One region of the Streptomyces sp. NPDC048182 genome, then DNA from elsewhere that is predicted to be linked to it. Evidence: riboswitches for the same ligand, from Rfam matches in the RefSeq annotation. Region 1 holds a riboswitch; the other holds the start of a gene.
The links. A riboswitch is a leader RNA that binds a small molecule or an ion and turns the genes downstream of it on or off. The one in region 1 is predicted to bind cobalamin.

Region 1 (8,150 bases):
AGGATCGCCCTCGCCGGACATGGCGAAGTGGGCAACGACCTGTTCGGGATGGGCCTGCGCGGCTACCCGCAGGACCTGGCACCCCGTGAGCGGGACGTCGACGAGGCGCGCCGGCTCGTGAAGGAGGCCGGCGCCGAGGGTCTGCGCGTCACCGTGGAGACCAGCTCCGTCGACGCCGCCTGGGAGCCCGCCGCAGACCTCATGGCGCGGCAGCTGCGCGAGGTCGGGCTGCATCTGGCCGCCAACACCCGAGCGTCGAGCACGTACTTCAGCGAGATCAAGACCAAGGGTGTCGCCGCCTTCAACACCACCTCCACCCTGCCCGTCTCCGACTTCCTGCAACAGCGCGTCCGCGGAGGCGCCGCCCGCAACCAGACCCAGTACGCCTCGGCGAAGTTCGACGCGCTCCTCGACCGGGCCCGCACCAGCCGGGAGGAACAGGACCGGCTCGGGCTGCTCGCCCGCGCCCAGAAGATCGCACGCGACGAGTCCGGACTCCTGGTATGGGCCTTCTCCGACGCCAACGACGCCGTCGCGGACTCGGTCGGCGGTCTGCGCGCCGCCCCTCCGAACTCGCACGACTGGGCCCGCTTCGACCGGGTCCGCATCAGCTGACGTGCGGGGGTACGTCCTGCGGCGTTGCCTGCTCGCGCTGCTGCAGTGCCTGGTGGTGCTGGTCGCCGTGTTCGCCGTCGGCTCCCTCCTGCCGGGCGACACGGCCGACGTCCTCCGCGGAGAGCTGGGCACTCCCGAACAGGTCGCCGCGCTGCGCGAGCAGCTGGGCCTGGACGAACCAGCCTGGACCCGCTTCGGTCACTGGCTCCTTCACTTGTTCGCCGGGAACCCGGGCGTCTCCTTGACGACCGGGCTGCCCGTCGGCGACGACATCGGCCGCCGGGCCGGCGTGACGCTCCTGCTGGGGGTCCCGGCGCTGCTGCTCGTCACGGTCCTGGCTCCCCTCGTGGGCACCGTGTCGGGACTGCGCGAGGGCAGCCGCCTCGACCGTGCGCTGAACACCGCCGCGGTCGTGCTGCACGCCGTGCCGGAATTTGTATTCGGGCTGCTGCTCGTCGCCTCGGTGTCGGTGGCAGCCGGACTGCTGCCCGCCACCGCCATCGGTATGGAGGCGGACGATCTGCTGGCCCGGCCCGCCGCGCTGGTCCTGCCCGTCGTGGTGCTGACCGCCCGCCATCTGTGCGACCTGGCGCGGCAGATACGCGCCGGGGTCGCGGTCCAGCGGCACGGCGAGGTGGCCGAGCATCTGCGGCTGCTCGGCGTACGCGAGCGCACCGTGGTACTGCGCCATGTGCTGCCGGGCGCCCTGGGGCCCGCGGCGCAGCAGTACGCGCGCTGCGTGGAGGGGCTGCTCGGCGGGGCGGTGCTGGTGGAGGCGGTGTTCGGCTTCAGGGGCCTGGGCGAGGGCTTCGTCGAGGCGGTGCAGAACCGCGACCTGCCCCAGGTGCAGGCGTACGCGCTGCTGTTCACCGGCACCGCCGTCCTCGTGAACCTGGTCGCGGACCTGGTCGCTCACCGGCTGGCCCCTCGGCGGGAGGTGACGGTGTGACCCACCCGGCCACCGCGACGCGGCCGCGCCGCCCGTGGGCCGCCGCGTTCCTGCTCGGCGTGCCGCTGCTCCTCGCCCTGACGGGACCGCTGTTCGCGGGGGACGACACGCCCGCAGCGGGTGCTCTACCGTCTCAGCCCCCTGGAGCGGGGCACCTGCTCGGTACCGACGTCCTGGGGCGCGACGTGCTCACCCTCGTGCTCCGGGGCGGTGCCTCGGTGGTCGGGAGCGCGCTCGCGGCTCTCGCGGTCGGCATCGTCCTCGGCACTCCGCTGGGGCTGCTCGCCGCAGGGCCTCGGCGCCGTCTCGACGAGACGGTCATGCGCACGATGGACCTGCTTCTCGCCTTCCCCGGCCTGCTGGTCCTGATGACGCTGGCCGCGACCGGCCACCGCCACTGGGGGTGGCTGGTGACGGTCGCCGGAGTGCTCCAGGTGCCGGCCGTCGCGCGGCTGGTCCGGGGAGCGGCGCTCGCGCCCGGCTCCCGGACCGTGGTCGAGGCGCTGCGCATGCAGGGGCACGGCTGGGCCTACATCCACCTCCGCCATCTGGCCAGGGAGTTGGCCGCGCCGCTGGCGACCGACGCGGGCGGCCGGTTCTCCGTCGTGCTGTACCTGCTGGCCTCCGCCAACTTCCTCGGCCTCGGCCTCCCCGTCTCCGCACCGGACTGGGCGGTCCTCATCGAGCGCAACAGCGACGCCCTGTTCGTCCAGCCCGCCGCCGTGCTGGCCCCGGCGGGGCTGCTGACGGCGCTGTGCGTCGGCGGCAACCTGGTCGTCGACCGGACGCTGGCACGGAGGAGAAGGGGGCGGAACCCGTGACCTCGCCACTGCTGGCGATCCAAGAAGTCTCGGCACACGCCGAGGGAGCGCCGCGACCGTTGCTGGACCAGGTCGGGCTGACCGTCGAACCTGGCACGGTCGTCGCCGTCATCGGACCGTCCGGCAGCGGCAAGACCACGCTGGGCCTCGCCGCGCTGGGTGCCTCGCGTGAGCCGGTCAGGCTGTCCGGGCGTGTCCTGCTGGAGGGCTCCGACCTCCTGGCCCTCGCGCCGGCGGCGCGCCGTCCGGTGCGGGCGGGACGCGCCGCCCACCTGCCGCAGCACCCCGAATCGGTCCTCGATCCGGTCCGCCGGGTCAAGGGGGTCCTGAAGGAGGTCGCCGCCCTCGGACACGAGGGGCGCGCCGCCCGCCGGGCAGCCGCCTCGCAGGCCCTGGCCGCGGCCGGCCTCGACCGGAGCCTGGTGCGCCGACGCTTCCCCCATCAGCTGTCGGGCGGCCAGCAGCAGCGGCTGGCCCTGGCCTCCGCGCTGGCCACGGGGGCCGGGCTACTCGTCCTGGACGAGCCCACGAGTGGCCTCGACCCGGTGCTCGCCCGGGCACTCGCCCGCACCGTGCGCAGCCTCGCCGACGACGGAGCGGGCGTGCTGTTGCTCAGCCACGACCTCCCGACGGTCCGCAGGACCGCGGACCGGGTCGTCGTACTGCAACACGGGCGGGTCGTGGAGAGCGGGCCGGCGGGAGAGATCCTCGCTCCGGACGGCCCAGAACGGCATCGGGCCACCCGGAGCCTGCTCGCGGCGGAGCACCGTGCCAGGTCGAGCCGTGTGCCGGCGGCGGCGAACACTCCTGATTCTCGGCAGTCGGGCGGAGTCGAGACACGAGACATCGCCGTACGCCGCCGATCCGCCGCCCCACTCGCCGGGCCGGTGTCGCTGCGGTTCCCGGCCGGCAGCAGAACCGCGCTGCTGGGCCCCTCGGGCTCGGGCAAGACGACCTTCGCCCGCGTCCTGGCCGGTCTGACGCCACCCACCTCCGGGCAGGTCCGCCTCGACGGCAAGCCACTCCCGGCCCGCATCGACCGCCGTGGCACCGCGCAGCGCAGAGCTGTCCAGTACGTGCACCAGAGCAGCGCCGACTCCTTCGAACGACACCGCCCCGTGCTGCGCCAGCTCGCCGACACGGCACGCCTGCTGCGAGGCGTGGATGGCGAAGAGGCGACGGAAGAGGCGAGGAACTTCGCGGCGTCCCTGGGCCTGGAGAGCGATGACCTGAGCCGCACCCCGGAGCGCCTGTCAGGCGGTCAGCTACAGCGGTGCGCGCTGGTGCGTGCCCTGACCGCACGGCCCGCACTGCTGGTGTGCGACGAGGTGACGTCGGCACTGGACACCGCGACCCGCGAACTCGTCCTCGACGCGCTGCCGCGGCTGCTCGCCCCCGCCGGCACGGCCCTGCTGCTCATCAGCCACGACGTACCCGCGGTGCGATGGGTGGCGGAGGAGGCGGTGGAGTTCCGCGCAGGGCGGTGCGTGCGGCACGGGCCGACGGAGGAAGTCCTCGGATCGTATGGCGAAGGTGTCGCAACAGCTCGTACGATGCGGTGACTTCGGCACCTGACGCGGGTGCCGTACGGGGTCATGTCGTACGAGCAGGACAACCGCATAGGTGCGTGACCGGGGGAAGCCGGTGGGATTCCGGCGCTGACCTGCAACCGTGTGCGGCCGTGCGGCCGCGAGTCGGGGAACCCGGTGCGTGCTCCGTACCGCTTCCCACTGTCATGGTCTGCAGCGCGAAGCCGAGAGCCCTGTCATCGGCGGCTCCGTCGCGAGCTGTGGGCCGCCTGAGCAGGAAGGCTCCGCCATGCACCGCATACCCGCACCCCGCCACCTGATCGCCGCGACCGCACTCGGCCTGGCCCTGACCTCCGTGCCGTCCGTCGCGCACGCCGACACCGCCGCCACCGGCCGAGCCGCGGGCACGAACGCCCGGGTCAAGGTGACCCTCACCGTGCAGGGGCCGGACGGGCTGCTGTTCAAGGGGAAGATCAGGACTCGCGGCCACGACGTCACCACCGCGAGCGGTGGCACCCACAAGTGCGACGGCACCAACGGCGGCGCCAACCCCACCAAGGTGCCCACGCCGACCGCCGCGCTCGACGACGCCGCCCGTAAACGGAACTTCACCTGGGACGGCACCTGGTACGCGTCGTTCGACGACTTCTCCGTCGACACCATCAAGAACGTCAACGGGGGTGGCAGCGCCTACTGGAACATCTCCGTGAACGGCACCTCGACGCCGGTCGGCGGCTGCCAGTTCAAGCTCACCGCCGGGGACCAGGTCGCCTTCACCTGGACATCCTTCTGACCGGGATGGCGGGATGTGCGCCCCGGCCGTCGTGACCGGGGCTCCGGTCCGCCTGCGCCACGATCCGGTGTCAGGCGCCTGTGCGATGCTCCGCCTGCCTTCGTGCGGCGCGCCGACGCAGGACGACTCGGGCCAGCAGCACGTTGGCCGTCGCTGCGGCCGTGAACAGAAGGACGTTCAGAACGGAGCTGCCCGCGGCCAGCCACGCGGCGTCGCTGCCGTCGGGGCGCGTCGATGACGCCCACACACTTCCGACGGCTCGCAGCGCCGCGTATCCGCCGTACACGCACACGGCGGCCGGCACCCCGAAGGGAAGTGTCAGGACGATGGCGAGGACGTAGGGAAGCGCGCTGCCGCGTACCGCGCCGAGTACCGCCGACGTCAGGACGAGGCATATGTAGCAGCCGGCGGCGATCCGGGACCGAGCGGCAGCTGTCATCCCTGGTCTCCCGCCTCTTGACCACCTCGGCCGCCTGCCGTCTTCGACGGGACTATGCCGATCGATAATGACTGTACATGACAGGTCGCCGGGGGCTACGGTGCTCGCGCCGAGCGGGGGGATCGTGAACGGGGCTACGGCCGGCGCGTCCGTGACCAGGGCGGCCGGCTCGCAGGCGCGCGCCAGTGCTCTCGTGCGGTGACAACAGCAGCGGCAGCCTGCTCGTGCACCGGGGCGGTGGTCTTCGTCATGTGCCGAACAGGCGATACCCACCTGAACGGAGGAGCAATGTCCCACAGTGCCATCCGAGTCCGGCGCAGACATCCCCGCACCACCCTCCTCGTGGTCTTCACGGCCCTACTGGCCCTGATCGGCGCCCTCACCACGTCAGCCACGGCCACCACCGGCACCGGCTCAGGAAGTACGGGGACCGCCGGAACGTTCGTCCCCGTCAACGGGCGCCTCGGCAGCGCCGTCCTGGCGTCGGATTCCTGGCGCCCCTTCGCCGTGGCGGGGCAACTCGGCATACCCACCACCGGCGTGGCGGCCGTGAGCGTCAACATCTCCGTCTCCGGCGGGCCGGAGGCGGACATCTACGCCGCCCCTGACACGGCCGACCACCCGTCGTTCCTGGCGATGCACTACGGAGGCTCCGAGCGGGTCGGACTGGCCTCCAACACCGCCATCGTGGCGGTCGACAGCTCCGGCACGATGGCCCTGATGACGCCCAGTGCGAACGTGACCGTCTTCCTGGACGTCGAGGGCTACTACACCAGCGGCACCAACCCGGCCCCCGGAGGCTACGTGCCGGTGACGCCGCACAAGGTCGCCGAGTCCTGGTCACCGCCCAGCGGCGGCTTCCCGCCCGGTCCGCTGTCACCCGGCCAGACCTTCAAGGTCACGGTGCCCGACCTGCCCAAGCCGACCTCCTCGGTCGTCGCGGCGATCACGGTCTACGCTCCCCGGCCCGGGGGCAACGCGTGGCTCACCCCCTACGCCGACGGCGCGGCCAAGCCGGCGAACCAGATTGCCTTCAACCTGGCCTTTCCCACGGTCATCACCACGATCATCGACGTGAACGACCAGACGGGTGCCTTCAACCTGTTCTACGGGTCGGCCTCATCGATACCGGTCCAGGCCGAGTTCTCCGTGGACATCGTCGGATACTTCACCCCGGCGGCCACGCTGGGCTCCTTCACCCCCGCCGCCGGAGCGATCTACGACAGCCACGGCGCGACGGTCCCGGCCGGGAAGACCATGAACATCCCCGTCGCCGGCGTCAGCGGGGTACCCGCCGTCGGCAACAGCCTGCTTGCGGCGGCGCTCAACTTCCGGGTGACCGGGGGAGCGAGCAACGGAGCGTTGCAGGCAGGCGCGGACGACCAGCCACTGCCGACGAGCAACCTGGCGGTGTTCATCGCGGGCCAGAGGGTGTCGGCGCTCTCGATGGTGGAGATCGGCGGTGACGGGGCGATCATGGTGAAGAACACGAGTACGTCGCCGATCACCGTGCAGGTCGACCTCGAAGGCTGGTACACCGGCACACGGCTGCCCATCACGGTCGGCAGCGACGGCTGGATCTACTACAACGACGTCGTCGGCTACGCGCTCAACCTGAGTGGTCCGACGACCGTTCTGCAGAACGGCACCAAGCAGTCCGACGGGACCTGTGCCTTCACCGCGACCGCGTCGGGTAAGGACACCGACCCGGACGTCTACAGCGAGGTCGCGCAGTACAACCCGGGGACCTGCCAGCGGAAACTCCTGCAGGGGAAGCTGGTCTCGGCCGAGGCCGCGGCCAAGCTCGACCAGCTGGAGACGGGCGGCACCACCCCTGTGCACGAGCCGATGAAGCTTCCGGCGGGTGTGGCCAAGAAGGGCGTGAAGTCGGAGACTCCGCCCAACAAGCCCTACATCCAGGCCTACGACAAGGCCGGATACATCGATCCGCTCTTCATCATGATCACCTCGCTGTCCGTGAACCTCACCTACGCCCGCGGTCAGGGGGCCATCCTCAGCAACTCGGTCTCCGCCTACGCCGTTCCGTACGCCTTCAAGTACGACGGCTGGTCGAGGTCGGGTCTGAAGAACACCGGCATCGGCATCACCAGCAGCACGGTGACGGTCAACCCCAACGAGACGTTCACGAACACCGACTTCGAGAAGGCCATGATCGCCATCTTCGGCCCGGCCGCCTGGGCGGCATGCGGGTTCGACACGTCGCCCGCGGTCTTCTACCTGAGCCCGAAGGTGGTGGGTCACGCCTCGGGAACCTACGACTGGTCCCACCAGAACCATGTCAAGGGCGGGTGCAGCGACCTGGTGCACTTCCACAACTGGCACGGCTATGGCCAGAGGAGCTGACCGGCGGACGCCGACTGTCGTCTGCCTCGCCACCGCTGCCCTGCTCGTCACCGGATGCGACACCGGTGACACGGGTGGGCGGGTGAACCACCAGGACGCCGGTTCGGTGGCCGTCGCCTACGCCGACGCGCTGTTCAACGGGAAGACCGAACGCGGCGAGCGCCTGGTCGACCCCACCGCCCTGCGGGCCTACCGGGTCCTGGCCAAGGTGGTCGTGCCGGCCACGACCCGTGCGGAGCACCTGCGACCGGGAACGGTGCAGGTCGACGGGGTCAAGGCGAAGGTGACCCTGCTCGGCACCCTGTGCTCGGCCGGCGGGCCGGGTGGGGCGACGGGCGAGCCCACCTGCCAGACCTCGGACGACCCAGACTCGTCGGTTCCCGGCCTCCAGGTCAACCTCGTCAAGGAGGGCAGGGACTGGTTCGTGTACTACCCGTCGTGACGCACAGCCGAGGTGCTGCCCAGAGGACCACAGCCGGGCAGCACCTTCAGCGCCCCGCGCCGCCTGCCGGGCGCGGGGCGACGAGCAGCGACCGGGCTCTGGCGAGGATGCCGAGAGCGCGGGGGAAGCCGTTCAGGAACCTGACGATGTCGGCCTTGCGCCGGTGCAGGTGGGTGACGAGGTGCTTGGTGGGAACCT
Region 2 (8,885 bases), on a different contig from region 1:
AGTCGGCCATGGAATGCCAGCCGAGCTTGTCGAGGACCCAGTTGACGACACCGAACCGGGTGGCGAACAGCCACTGGTAGACGGTGGTCGCGGCGATCACGGGCATGGCCCAGGCCAGCACCAGGCCGATCAGCAGCAGCAGCCGCATCCGCTTGCCCAGGCGGGCGAGCAGCAGGCCGACCAGGGAGCCCACGAGCATGGTCAGGACGACGTTGACGGCCGTGAAGATGACCGAGCGGAGGGTGACCCGCCAGAAGTCCTCGCTCTTCAGCGTCTCCGTGTAGTTGTCGACGCCGTTCCACTCGGTGAGGTGCTGGATGAACTGGCCCATGTTGAGGTTCTGGAAGGACAGCACCACGTCCTTCACCAGCGGCCAGCCGAGCAGCAGCAGGGTGGCCGCCACGGCGGGCAGCAGCAAGAGGTACGGGACGAGCGCGCCGGCGCGCGACGCGGCTCCCGGTTTCGGCCCGCCGGTCGCGGGGGCGTCCGTCTTGCGGACGTCCGCCGGGCCCGAGGGCGGCAGTTCGGTCTGCACGGTCATGCTCGCGCTCTCTCTTCTCGACCTACGTCGACCGCGTGTCGACCCGCATGCGGCCGCCGGGACGGGGCTCCCCCTCGGGTGCCCCGCCCCGGCGGAACCGCCGTTACTGCTGCTGCGCCAGGCGCTTGTTGAACTCGCCCTCGACCTGCTTGGCGGCCTCGGCCGGGCTCTTGCCGTTGAGCACGGCGGTCAGGTACGTCTTGATCGGGTTGGGCGCGTTCTCGACCGCGGCCCACTCCGGGATCAGCGGCGTGGTGCCACCGCCCGCGACGGCCGGCGCGGCGGCCTCGGCCGGCGCGTTGCCCTTCAGGTTGGTCTGCAGCGACTCCTTGTTCGGGATGACGCCGTTGAGCTTGGCCAGCTGGCCCTCGTACTTGTCGGACAGGGCCAGCTTCAGGAACTCCTTGGCCAGCTCCTGCTTCTTGCTGCCCGCGGCGACGGCCAGGTTGGAGCCGCCGAGGAAGACGCCCTCGGGCTTGTCGGCGGTGGCGCCGGGGATGGTGAAGTAGCCGATCTGCTTCTCGATGGCCGGGTTGGCCTTGATCGCGATGCCGGCTTCCCAGCCCATGCCGATGAAGGCGCCGGTCTTGCCCTTGGCGAAGACCTCACCCTGCTGCGGGGTGGCCTCGTCCTTGTCCTTGGGCGCCTTGGAGAGGGCCTGGAACTTCTTGTAGGTCTCCGTCGCGGCGGCGACCTTCGGGTCGTCCAGGTTGGAGACGTACTTGTCGCCGTCCTTCTTGACCAGCTCGGCGCCCTCGCCGATCGCGAGACCGACGAAGTGGTACCAGTTCTGACCGGGCAGGTAGATCGGCTCGTTGCCGGTCTTGTCACCGATCTTCTTGAGGTCGTTGTAGAACTCGTCGCGGGTCTTGGGGAGGGTCTTGATCCCCGCGTCCGCCCAGATCTTCTTGTTGTAGAGGACCACGCGGTTGGCGAAGTACCAGGGGGCGCCGTACTGCTTGCCCTCGTAGACGGACGACTTGTTCAGCGACTCGGTCCAGTCGCCGCCGATCTCGGACTTGAGGTCGGCCAGGTCCGCGAGGCCACCGGTCTTGGCGTAGGCGGGCGTCTGGGTGTTGCCGATCTCGAAGACGTCCGGGGGGTTCTCCTCGGACAGCGCGGTGGTCAGCTTCTGCTGGATGCCGTTCCACTGCTGGACCTCGAACTTGACCTTGGCCTTGGTCTTCGCCGTGAACTCGGCGCCCAGGTCCTTCTGCCACTGGTCCGGCGAGGAGCCGTCCATCACCCAGACGGTGAGCGTCTGACCGGCGTAACCGTCGGCGCCGGCCTTGTCGCCCTTGTCGCTGTCGCCGTCGTCGCCCCCGCACGCCGCGATCGAGACCATCATGCCCGCGATACCGATCGCGGCAATAAGCTTGCGCTTCACGCCACCCTCCTCAGGGATGCCACAAAACCCCCCTGGCTCCCCGCGGTTGCCGCTCGGCACGTACCGTCCATGGGGCCGGGACCTGGACCAATGGTGTAGACCAGTACCGGGAGCTTGGCCCAGACCAATAGGGCTGTCAAGGGTGTTCCACCGGGCTCATCGCGTCCGTGATGTGACCGAGATATGCAGGGACCTTTCATTCCGCAACCGGCAGATCGGGCGCCGCCGCGCGAGGTGTACCACCACCCCCGTGTCGACCTGCCGGTACGCCTTCGTACGCGGGTACCAGCGGTGACGAACGGCGCTGTGGACTAGACCAACGGGGGTCCCCCGGGTATACAGAGGGGATCACGGAGCGTGCGGGGCGACCCCGCGGGCGGCCGTGCCACGATGTGAGCCGTGGCCGACAAGCGCTGTCGGCCGCTTCGGCACCCGGAGCCGGGAAGGCAGAGCATGAGCACCGACGTCAGCAGTGCGGAGAACGAGGGCGCGGCGGCCGTCCGTACCGCGCGCGTGCCCAAGTACTACCGGCTGAAGAAGCACCTGCTCGACATGACCCGGACCCAGACGCCCGGCACGCCCGTCCCGCCCGAGCGCACCCTGGCCGCCGAGTTCGACACCTCCCGCACCACCGTGCGCCAGGCCCTGCAGGAACTGGTCGTCGAGGGCCGCCTGGAGCGCATCCAGGGCAAGGGCACCTTCGTCGCCAAGCCCAAGGTCTCGCAGGCCCTGCAACTGACCTCCTACACCGAGGACATGCGCGCCCAGGGCCTCGAACCCACCTCGCAGCTCCTGGACATCGGCTACATCACCGCCGACGACCGCCTCGCCGAGCTGCTCGACATCACGGCCGGCGGCCGGGTGCTGCGCATCGAACGGCTGCGGATGGCCAATGGCGAGCCGATGGCGATCGAGACGACCCATCTGTCCGCCAAGCGCTTCCCGGCCCTGCGCCGCTCCCTGGTGAAGTACACCTCCCTCTACACCGCGCTCGCCGAGGTCTACGACGTCCACCTCGCCGAGGCCGAGGAGACCATCGAGACCTCGCTGGCCACCCCGCGCGAGGCCGGCCTGCTCGGCACCGACGTGGGCCTGCCGATGCTGATGCTCTCCCGGCACTCGCGGGACCGCTCGGGCGAGCCGGTGGAGTGGGTCCGGTCGGTGTACCGGGGCGACCGCTACAAGTTCACGGCCAGGCTGAAGCGCCCGCAGGACTGACCCGGGCCCGCAGCCGGTCCGCGCCCGCCGCACGTTGCGGTTGGGGACCGATATGCGGACAGGGGCTTCCGCCGACCTTACGCGTCACCTACATTGCCTGCGCATTACAGGTGATCAGCGAGGGGACGGAGCCGCCGCATGTCAGAACCCCGAGAACCCGAACCCGGCCCGGGCACCGGCCCGGTGGTGACGCCCGTGCGCGTCGTCATCGGCCTCCTCCTCGTCGCGCCGTTCGTCGCCATGCTCTGGGTCGGCTCGTACGCGAAGACCGACCCGGCCTTCATCGGCATCCCGTTCTTCTACTGGTACCAGATGGCCTGGGTGCTGATCTCCACCGCGCTGACGGTGATCGCGTACCAGCTGTGGCAGCGTGACCAGCGCGGTCGGCGCGCTCACCGGGAAGGCGGGGCGGCCAAGTGAACGACGGCGTCAACGGCATGGCACTCGCCGTCTTCATCTTCTTCTTCGTCCTCGTCACCGCCATGGGCTTCCTGGCCGCGCGCTGGCGCAAGGCGGAGAACGAGCACAGCCTGGACGAGTGGGGCCTGGGCGGCCGCTCGTTCGGCACCTGGATCACCTGGTTCCTGCTCGGCGGCGACCTGTACACCGCGTACACCTTCGTGGCCGTCCCGGCGGCGATCTACGCGGCGGGCGCGTCCGGCTTCTTCGCGGTGCCGTACACGATCCTGGTCTACCCGCTGATCTTCACCTTCCTGCCCCGCCTCTGGTCGGTCTCGCACAAGCACGGCTACGTGACGACGTCGGACTTCGTGCGCGGCCGGTTCGGCTCGAAGGGACTGTCGCTGGCCGTCGCGGTCACCGGCATCCTGGCGACGATGCCGTACATCGCGCTCCAGCTGGTCGGCATCCAGGCCGTCCTGGACGTGATGGGCGTGGGCGGCGGGGAGGACACCAACTGGTTCGTCAAGGACCTGCCGCTGCTGATCGCCTTCGGCGTGCTGGCGGCGTACACCTACTCCTCCGGGCTGCGGGCGCCGGCGCTGATCGCCTTCGTGAAGGACGCGCTGATCTACATCGTCATCGCGGTGGCGATCATCTACATCCCGATCAAGCTCGGCGGCTTCGACGACATCTTCGCCAAGGCCGGCGACGCGTTCAGCCAGACCAACCCGGCCACCGGCAAACCGCGCGGCGCGCTCGCGCCACCCGAGGCGGGCCAGTGGACGTACGCCACCCTGGCGCTCGGCTCGGCGCTCGCGCTCTTCATGTACCCGCACTCGATCACCGCGACGCTCTCCTCGCGCAGCCGCGAGGTGATCCGGCGCAACACCACGATCCTGCCGCTGTACTCGCTGATGCTGGGCCTGCTGGCGCTGCTCGGCTTCATGGCGATCGCGGCCGGGGTCAAGGTGCAGAACGGGCAGCTGGCGATCCCGCAGCTGTTCGAGGACATGTTCCCGGACTGGTTCGCGGGCGTGGCCTTCGCGGCGATCGGCATCGGCGCGCTGGTGCCGGCGGCGATCATGTCGATCGCGGCGGCGAACCTGTTCACCCGCAACATCTACAAGGACTTCATCAGGCCGGACGCGACGCCCAAGGAGGAGACCCGGGTCTCCAAGCTGGTCTCGCTCCTGGTGAAGGTGGGCGCGCTGGTCTTCGTCCTGACCATGGACAAGACGGTCGCGATCAACTTCCAGCTGCTCGGCGGCATCTGGATCCTGCAGACCTTCCCGGCCCTGGTCGGCGGCCTGTTCACGCGCTGGTTCCACCGCTGGGCGCTGCTGGCCGGCTGGGCGGTCGGCATGGTCTACGGCACGGCGGCGGCGTACGGCGTGGCGTCCCCGACGCAGAAGCACTTCGGCGGCTCCGCGAAGGAGATCCCCGGCATCGGCGAGATCGGCTACATCGGCCTCACCGCCTTCGCGCTGAACGTCCTGGTCACCGTCGTCCTCACGGTCGTCCTGCGCGCCGTGAAGGCCCCCGACGGCGTTGACGAGACCCAGCCGTCCGACTACACGGCCGACGCGGGCGACCCGGGCGTCGAGACCGAACTGCCGCCGGCCACGGCGGGCACGTCGCACTGAGCGCGCCCGGGGGCGGGCCGTCGGGGAAATCCGGCGGCCCGCCCTCGCGTGTCCGGGGCACACTCGCCCCCATGGACCTCCTCATCCGCCCCGCCGCCCCCACCGAGTACGCCACCCTCGGCGAGATCACCGCGCACGCGTACCTCCAGGACGGCCTGCTCGACTTCGGCGAGGACGACGCCTACCTCGGCGAGCTGCGGGACGTCGCGAAGCGGGCCGCGGACGCCGAGGTGCTGGTCGCGGCGGCCGACGGCCGGGTGCTCGGCGGCGTCGCCTTCGTGCCCTCCGGCGGCCCCATGGCCGACATCGCCGGGCCCGGCGAGGCCGAGATCCGCATGCTCGCCGTCGCCCACGAGGCCCGGGGCCGCGGGGTGGGCGAGGCCCTCGTGCGGGCCTGTGTCGAACGGGCGCGGGCCGTCGAGGGCTGCCGGGGCGTCGTGCTGTCCACCCAGCGGGCCATGCGCGGCGCCCATCGCCTCTACGAGCGCCTCGGCTTCCGCCGCTCACCCGAGCGGGACTGGAACCCGCTGCCGGAGCACCTCGACCTCACGCTGCTCACCTACGAGCTGACGCTCTGAAGCCGACGCCCCCGGGCCGACGCGACACAACATCTGGGGGCGCTCACCCCACCCGGCACAAGATGTATGCTCGTGCTCGCTGTCGCCGCAGGGGAATCCGGTGCGAATCCGGAACTGTCCCGCAACGGTGTACATGGGTGCGTTCGCGCACCATGGCCAGTCCGAGGACCTGCCGACAGTGCGCCCGGCCGCCGGCCGGGAGCCTGACGTCCGGGCCTCGTGGAGTGGGCCGGTGGACGCGCGGCGCCGTGCGCGCCCGTGGCCTCCCCCTGCCCTCCGCCAGGCCCCTGCCGAGCGAGGGAGTGCCCCACGTGACCATCGCGCCAGCCGGTCCGGCCGCAGCGATCGCGGCGACCGAGGAACCCGACGGACCCGGAACCGCCCTGCTGCGGACCCTGACCGGGCTCACCGCGGACCTCCCCGACGCCGACCCCGGCCGGGTCGCCGCCGCCGCGCTGCGCGGCCGGTCCGCCCGCGCGGACGAGGCGGAGCTGCGGGAGCTGGCGACGGAGGCCGCCGCGGGGCTGATCTCCGAGGACCCGGCCTACTCCCGCCTGGCCGCCCGCCTGCTGACCATCGGCATCCGCGCCGAGGCCGCCTCGCAGGGCGTCACGACGTTCACCGAGTCCGTCGCCGTGGGCCATCGCGAGGGCCTGATCGCCGACCGCACCGCCGACTTCGCCCGGCTGCACGCGGCCCGCCTGGACGCCCTCGTCGACCCGGCCGGCGACGACCGCTTCGGCTACTTCGGGCTGCGCACCCTCTACAGCCGCTACCTCCTGCGCCACCCGATCACCCGCAAGGTCATCGAGACGCCGCAGCACTTCCTGCTCCGCGTCGCCGCGGGCCTCGCCGAGGACGACACCGCGCGCGCGGTGGACGAGGTCGCCTCGCTGTACGCGCTGATGAGCCGCCTGGACTACCTCCCGTCCTCCCCCACCCTCTTCAACTCCGGCACCCGGCACCCCCAGATGTCGTCCTGCTACCTCCTGGACTCCCCCAAGGACGAGCTGGACTCCATCTACGACCGCTACCACCAGGTCGCCCGCCTCTCCAAGCACGCCGGCGGCATCGGCCTGCCCTACTCCCGCATCCGCGCCCGCGGTTCGCTGATCCGCGGCACCAACGGGCACTCCAACGGCATCGTCCCGTTCCTGAAGACCCTGGACGCCTCCGTGGCCGCGGTGAACCAGGGCGGCCGGCGCAAGGGCGCCGCCGCGATCTACCTGGAGACCTGGCACTCCGACATCGAGGAGTTCCTGGAGCTGCGGGACAACACCGGCGAGGACGCCCGGCGCACCCACAACCTGAACCTCGCGCACTGGGTGCCGGACGAGTTCATGCGCCGGGTCGGCGACGACGGCACCTGGTCGCTGTTCTCCCCCTCCGACGTGCCCGAGCTGGTCGACCTGTGGGGCGCGGAGTTCGACGCCGCCTACCGCAGGGCCGAGGCCGCGGGGCTGGCCCGCAAGACGCTGCCCGCCCGCGAGCTGTACGGCCGGATGATGCGGGCGCTGGCGCAGACCGGCAACGGCTGGATGACCTTCAAGGACGCCGCCAACCGCACCGCCAACCAGACGGCGGAGCCGGGTCACGTCATCCACTCCTCGAACCTCTGCACGGAGATCCTGGAGGTCACGAACGACGGCGAGACCGCGGTCTGCAACCTCGGCTCGGTCAACCTCGGCGCCTTCGTCACCCGCGAGGGCACGCGCACCGGCGACGGCATCGACTGGGAGCGCCTGGACGCGGCCGTCCGCACCGCCGTGACCTTCCTGGACCGGGTCGTCGACATCAACTTCTACCCGACCGAGCAGGCCGGCCGCTCCAACGCCAAGTGGCGCCCGGTGGGCCTGGGCGCGATGGGCCTCCAGGACGTCTTCTTCCAGCTCCGGCTCCCCTTCGACTCCCCCGAGGCGAAGGCGCTCTCCACCCGGATCGCCGAGCGCATCATGCTCGCCGCCTACGAGGCGTCCGCCGACCTCGCCGAGCGCAACGGCCCGCTGCCGGCCTGGGAGAAGACCCGTACCGCGCGGGGCGTGCTGCACCCCGACCACTACGACGTGGAGCTGACCTGGCCGGAGCGCTGGACGGCGCTGCGCGCCCGGATCGCCGCCGTCGGCATGCGCAACTCCCTGCTCCTCGCGATCGCGCCGACCGCGACGATCGCGTCCATCGCGGGCGTCTACGAGTGCATCGAGCCGCAGGTCTCCAACCTGTTCAAGCGCGAGACGCTGTCCGGCGAGTTCCTCCAGGTCAACTCCTACCTGGTGGACGAGCTGAAGGCGCTCGGCGTCTGGGACGCCCGCACCCGCGAGGCGCTGCGCGAGGCCAACGGCTCGGTGCAGGGCTTCGCCTGGATCCCCGAGGACGTGCGCCGGCTCTACCGCACCGCCTGGGAGATCCCGCAGCGCGGCCTGATCGACATGGCCGCCGCCCGTACCGCCTTCCTCGACCAGGCGCAGTCGCTGAACCTGTTCCTGGAGACGCCGACCATCGGCAAGCTCTCCTCGATGTACGCCTACGCCTGGAAGTCCGGGCTGAAGACGACGTACTACCTGCGCTCGCGTCCCGCCACCCGGATCGCCCGCGCCGCCGGCGGCCAGGCTGCCGCCGAAAGGTCCGAGAAGCCGATCCCCGCCCAGCAGGCCGCCGACCCCGAGGCGGTCGCCTGCTCCCTGGAAAACCCCGAGTCCTGCGAGGCCTGCCAGTAATGACCACCGAGACGACCGCCGCGACGACCGCCGCGACCTCCAAGAACCTGCTCGACCCGGGCTTCGAGCTGACGCTGCGCCCGATGCGCTACCCGGACTTCTACGAGCGCTACCGGGACGCCATCAAGAACACCTGGACCGTGGAGGAGGTCGACCTCCACTCGGACGTGGCCGACCTCGCCAAGCTGAGCCCGGCCGAGCAGCACCTGATCGGCCGCCTGGTGGCCTTCTTCGCCACCGGCGACTCGATCGTCGCCAACAACCTGGTGCTCACCCTCTACAAGCACATCAACTCCCCGGAGGCCCGGCTGTACCTGAGCCGGCAGCTCTTCGAGGAGGCCGTGCACGTCCAGTTCTACCTGACCCTCCTCGACACCTACCTGCCCGATCCGGAGGACCGGA

Region 2: another riboswitch for cobalamin. It lies ahead of ACGFZL_RS23325 (ribonucleoside-diphosphate reductase subunit alpha); the one in region 1 lies ahead of ACGFZL_RS10885 (DUF4430 domain-containing protein).

The regions. Positions count from the first base shown of each region.
Region 1 is NZ_JBIDAQ010000004.1:467,270-475,419, forward strand. Features, by position in the region: gene ACGFZL_RS10865 (ABC transporter substrate-binding protein) at 1-615, shown strand, start outside; gene ACGFZL_RS10870 (ABC transporter permease) at 617-1,564, shown strand; gene ACGFZL_RS10875 (ABC transporter permease) at 1,561-2,385, shown strand; gene ACGFZL_RS10880 (ABC transporter ATP-binding protein) at 2,445-3,947, shown strand; cobalamin riboswitch at 3,987-4,111, shown strand; gene ACGFZL_RS10885 (DUF4430 domain-containing protein) at 4,204-4,707, shown strand; gene ACGFZL_RS10890 (hypothetical protein) at 4,778-5,146, opposite strand; gene ACGFZL_RS10895 (hypothetical protein) at 5,435-7,510, shown strand; gene ACGFZL_RS10900 (hypothetical protein) at 7,494-7,952, shown strand; gene ACGFZL_RS10905 (hypothetical protein) at 7,999-8,150, opposite strand, start outside.
Region 2 is NZ_JBIDAQ010000012.1:179,980-188,864, forward strand. Features, by position in the region: gene ACGFZL_RS23295 (carbohydrate ABC transporter permease) at 1-541, opposite strand, end outside; gene ACGFZL_RS23300 (extracellular solute-binding protein) at 645-1,928, opposite strand; gene ACGFZL_RS23305 (GntR family transcriptional regulator) at 2,382-3,146, shown strand; gene ACGFZL_RS23310 (DUF3311 domain-containing protein) at 3,285-3,566, shown strand; gene mctP (monocarboxylate uptake permease MctP) at 3,563-5,191, shown strand; gene ACGFZL_RS23320 (GNAT family N-acetyltransferase) at 5,263-5,769, shown strand; cobalamin riboswitch at 5,819-5,961, shown strand; gene ACGFZL_RS23325 (ribonucleoside-diphosphate reductase subunit alpha) at 6,081-8,483, shown strand; gene ACGFZL_RS23330 (ribonucleotide-diphosphate reductase subunit beta) at 8,483-8,885, shown strand, end outside.